2 regions of the Streptomyces sp. NPDC001933 genome follow, and region 1 is predicted to be linked to the other one. Evidence: riboswitches for the same ligand, from Rfam matches in the RefSeq annotation. Region 1 holds a riboswitch; the other holds the start of a gene.
What was found. Region 1 has a riboswitch for S-adenosylmethionine ahead of ACFYY7_RS03375 (aminotransferase class V-fold PLP-dependent enzyme). Riboswitches for the same ligand answer to the same signal wherever they lie in the genome.
Positions count from the first base shown of each region.

Region 2: another riboswitch for S-adenosylmethionine. It lies ahead of thrC (threonine synthase); the one in region 1 lies ahead of ACFYY7_RS03375 (aminotransferase class V-fold PLP-dependent enzyme).

Region 1 is NZ_JBIASS010000001.1:764,172-766,557, reverse strand. It holds gene ACFYY7_RS03375 (aminotransferase class V-fold PLP-dependent enzyme) at 1-852, opposite strand, end outside; SAM riboswitch class IV at 1,029-1,146, opposite strand; gene trpD (anthranilate phosphoribosyltransferase) at 1,232-2,296, opposite strand.
Region 2 is NZ_JBIASS010000005.1:345,778-348,163, forward strand. It holds gene thrC (threonine synthase) at 1-1,024, opposite strand, end outside; SAM riboswitch class I at 1,042-1,168, opposite strand; gene ACFYY7_RS15405 (glucosyl-3-phosphoglycerate synthase) at 1,322-2,278, shown strand; gene ACFYY7_RS15410 (trehalose-6-phosphate synthase) at 2,369-2,386, shown strand, end outside.

The DNA.
Region 1 (2,386 bases):
ACCGGCCTCGTGGCGGGCGGCGGTGGAGTGCCACTCGACGTCCACCCCGCCGTCGGTGCGACGGGCGACCTTGCGCGAGGCGCCGCCGCCCGCGAGGTAGGGCTCGGCCTCCTGCAGCCAGTCGGCCCGGCCGGCGAGGACGCCCGAGCCGAAGGGCGCGTACAGCTTGTGCCCGGAGAAGGCGACCCAGTCCACGTCCAGCTCGGCGATGTCGACGGGGTGGTGCGGGGCGAGCTGGGCGGCGTCCAGGACGATCCGGGCGCCGTGCGCGTGGGCGGCGGCGGCCAGCTCCTTCACCGGCCACAGCTCGCCGGTGACGTTGGAGGCGCCGGTGACGCAGACCAGCGCCGGGCCGTAGGGCTCGCGGTCGGCGAGCGCCCGCTCCAGCGTCTCGACCGCCTGGGCCGGGGTGCGCGGGGCGTTCAGGTACGTCACCCGGGCGTCACGCCACGGCAGCAGCGAGGCGTGGTGCTCGGTCTCGTAGACGAAGACCTGGCAGTCGGCCGGGACGACCGCGGCCAGCAGGTTCAGCGAGTCGGTGGTCGAACGGGTGAAGATCACCTGGTCACCGGCGCGGCAGCCGAGGAACTCCGCGACGGTCGCGCGGCTGTTCTCGAAGAGGTCGGTGGAGAGCTGCGAGAGGTAGCCGGCCCCGCGGTGGACGCTGCCGTAGTACGGGGCGTACGCGGCGACGTCGTCCCAGACCCGCTGGAGCGCGGGGGCGCTGGCGGCGTAGTCGAGCGCGGCGTAGGTGACCTCGCCACCCGTGACCAGCGGAACCGTCACATCCTTGCCCAGAACCGGCAGAGGGGCACAAAGCGACTGGTCGGCGGCAGCGGTGAAGACAGACATGGCGAACTCCCGTAAGAGGCAGGCGAATCGCATGCGCCGGCGGATACGCGGCAGCGCAGCGGAAAAGATGAAGAGGGGTGTGCGGAGGAGGGCCGACGGCCCTATCGCATTCGCGTGCTCACAAGAGGCTCCCTAGGGACCAGGACCCCGGGGGTTGGCATTCACAGATGCCGAGGGGCCCGCGCTTGCCGCAGACCTCGCTGCCTACGGCCTGGTCTTCACCCGGGGCACCCCGCCACGGACGGAGGGTTGCCGGACAGCGGGCCGGGGCCGTAGTCGCTGTCACTCATGACCTGACCTGCATCTTGCCATACGTGCGAAGACGCGCAAGGCGCAGTCCAGGATCCGGACTGCGCCTCGCACCTCATCTGCGCCCGTTTCAGGCGTTGCTGGCCGCCACCCAGCGCTCCAGCGCACGCGCCGCCGCCCCGGAGTCGATGGACTCGGCGGCCTTCGCGATCCCGGCCGCGAGCTGCTCGTTCAGCGTGCCGTCCGTCGGGTCGAGAGCCGTCAGCGCCGCCGCCGAGTTGAGCAGCACGGCATCCCGCGCCGGCCCCCGTTCGCCGGACAGCACCCGCCGGGCGACGTCGGCGTTGTACGAGGCGTCCGCACCGCGCAGGGCCTCGACGGGCACCAGTTCCAGACCGACGTCGCGCGGGTCGAAGACCTCCTCGCGCACCGCTTGGTCCCGGACCACCCAGACCCTGGAGGTCGCGGTCGTGGTCAGCTCGTCCAGGCCGTCGTCACCGCGGAAGACCAGTGCCGAATTGCCGCGCTCGGCAAGGACACCGGCGACGATGGGCGCCATCTTCAGATCGGCGACACCTACGGCCTGGGAACGCACCCGGGCCGGGTTGGTGAGCGGCCCGAGGATGTTGAACGTGGTCGGCGTTCCGAGCTCCTTGCGGGCCCTTGCGACGTACCGCAGGGCGGGGTGGAACTTCACCGCGAAGCAGAAGGTGATGCCGGCCTCCTCGGCGACCTCGACGACCCGCTGCGCGGAGAGGTCCAGGTTGACGCCGAGCTTCTCCAGCACGTCGGAGGAACCGCTCGCCGACGAGGAGGCGCGGTTGCCGTGCTTGACGACCTTGGCGCCGGTGCCGGCGATGACGACCGCCGACATGGTGGAGATGTTGACCGTCTTGGCGAGGTCGCCGCCGGTGCCGACGATGTCGACCGTACGGCCGGGTACGTGGATGGTGTTGGCGTGCTCGTACATCGTCCGGACCAGGCCGGAGACCTCGTCGATGGTCTCGCCCTTGGCGCGCAGGGCCACCGCGAATCCGGCGATCTGCACATCGCTCGCCTCGCCGCTCATGATGCGGTCCATCGCCCACGCGGTGTCGTCGGCGGTGAGGTTCTCGCCGCGCAGCAGGGGGTTCAGCACGCCGGGCCAGGTACGGTCCGCCACGCTGTCGCCGCCGATCGGGGTCACAACGTTCATGGTCCGCTCCTGGGGTCCACAGCCGGTAAAAGGGATCGCCTCCACCCTATCGAGCGCCAGGGGCAGCAAAGAGCCCCGTCCATCGAATGG
Region 2 (2,386 bases), on a different contig from region 1:
GGACGTACGGGCCGTCGGCCGGGTTGCCGATGGCGAGGGACTTGGCGATCGTGTTCGGCTTCTGCGGCCGGACGACGTCGTGGCCGCCCTTGTACGCGACCGAGACCGGCGAGCAGCCCTCGGCCTGGGCGCCGAAGAGCTTGTACGGCTTGTCCTCGACCAGGCCGAGCTTGATCAGCTCCTGGAGGCCCTTGTCGATCTTCGTGAACTGCGAGCCGGACGCGATCGGGATGACCAGCTGGTCCGGGAGCTGCCAGCCCAGCTGCTCGCAGATCTCGTACGCCAGGGTCTTGGAGCCTTCGCCGTAGTACGGACGCAGGTTGACGTTGACGAAGCCCCAGCCCTCGCCGAGCGGGTCGCCGATGAGCTCGGAGCAGAAGCGGTTGACGTCGTCGTAGTTGCCCTCGATGCCGACCAGTTCACCGCCGTACACCGCGGCCATGACGACCTTGCCCTGCTCCAGGTCGTGCGGGATGAACACGCAGGAGCGGAAGCCGGCTCGGGCGGCGGCGGCGCCGACGGCACCGGCGAGGTTGCCGGTGGAGGAGCAGGAGAGGGTGGTGAAGCCGAAGGCGCGGGCGGCCTCGATGGCCTGGGCGACGACGCGGTCCTTGAAGGAGTGCGTGGGGTTGCCGGAGTCGTCCTTGACGAAGAGCTTGCCCTGCTCGACGCCGAGCTCACGGGCGAGGTTGTCGGCCTGGACGAGCTTGGTCCAGCCGGGGTTCAGGTTCGGCTTCTCGGCGACATCGGCGGGGACCGGCAGCAGCGGCGCGTAGCGCCAGATGTTGGCCGGGCCGGCCTCGATGCGCTTCTTCAGCTCCTCGGGAGAGCCGCTCGGCAGGTCGTACGCGACTTCGAGCGGCCCGAAACAGGACGCGCAGGCGAAAATGGGGCCGAGTTCGAAACGCTCGCCGCACTCGCGGCAGGAAAGGCCTGAGGCGGGGCCGAGGTCGACGGATTCAGCGTTGACGGCTTCGGCGTCGACGGAAGAATCGGTGCTTACTGCAACGGTCTGCGCAGCCATGGTGGCGAGGCCCTTTCTCCTCATCTTCCTCGCGGCGCGTTTCGCCACGAGACGGAATTGGCACCTTCCTCACCGGACCTCACGGTCGGTGGGGGGGTTGCCGGGACTTCAACGGGCCGTTCCCTCAGTCCCTCTGGATGAGCGCTGTGGCACCGGATCTTCGATCCGGGCATTTATCGGCGGACGGACCCCGGCATGCGATGGTCGTCCGCGTTGTTCAAGACTGTAACCGAAGCACCGGACTCTTGAGATAGTCGTCCGAACCGCGAGATGGATCACATACAGGGAGTATCGACCGTGCTGGAAGAGGTCGAATGCTGGCTGGCCAGGCGTTCCTGGTCGGCCGCCGACCGCCCGCTGGACAGCCTGCTGGCCGCCAGGGCCAGGGCCGGGGAATCGAGCCGCGGGAGCGTCAGTGTCGTACTGCCGGCGCTGAACGAGGAGGCGACGGTCGGCGAGATCGTCGCGACGATCCGGCGCGAGCTGATGGAGAAGGTCCGGCTGGTCGACGAGCTCGTGGTGATCGATTCCGGTTCCACCGACGCCACCGCAGAGGTGGCCCGGGAGGCCGGTGCCCGGGTCGTGCACCGCGACGCGATACTCCCCCGGATACCGGCCGTGCCCGGCAAGGGCGAGGTGCTGTGGCGGTCGCTCCTGGTGACCGGTGGCGACATCGTCTGCTTCATCGACGCCGACCTGAAGGACTTCTCGGCGGACTTCGTCTCCGGCATCGTCGGACCGCTGCTGACCGACCCGGACGTGCAGTTCGTGAAGGCGATGTACGACCGCCCGTTCGGTGACACGGCGGGGCAGGGCGGCCGGGTGACCGAACTCGTGGCCCGGCCGCTGCTCAATCTGCACTGGCCGCAACTGGCCGGTTTCGTGCAGCCGCTGGGCGGTGAATACGCCGTACGCCGCTCGCTGCTCGAACGGCTGCCCTTCCCCGTCGGCTACGGCGTGGAACTGGGCCTGCTGGTCGACGCGCTGCACACGGTGGGGCTGGACGCGCTGGCCCAGGTCGACGTGGGGGTGCGCAAGCACCGGCACCAGGACGGGCAGGCGCTCGGCCGGATGGCGGCGGCGATCTACCGGACCGCGCAGCTGCGGCTCTCCCGCGGCCACCTGACCCGCCCGGCGCTCACCCAGTTCGAACGCGGCGAGAACGGCTTCGTGCCGCGCACCCATGCCGTGGACACCGAGGAGCGGCCGCCGATGTGCGAGATCGAGGAGTACGTTTCGCGCCGCGCGGCGTGATGCGGTCGGGCCACGTGGTCCGGCCACGTGGCCTGATGTGGTCTGACTTCGCACGTTTGGGCGGTTCGTGATCGGGCTAGATTCCGCAACATGGTCTCCGAGCACGAT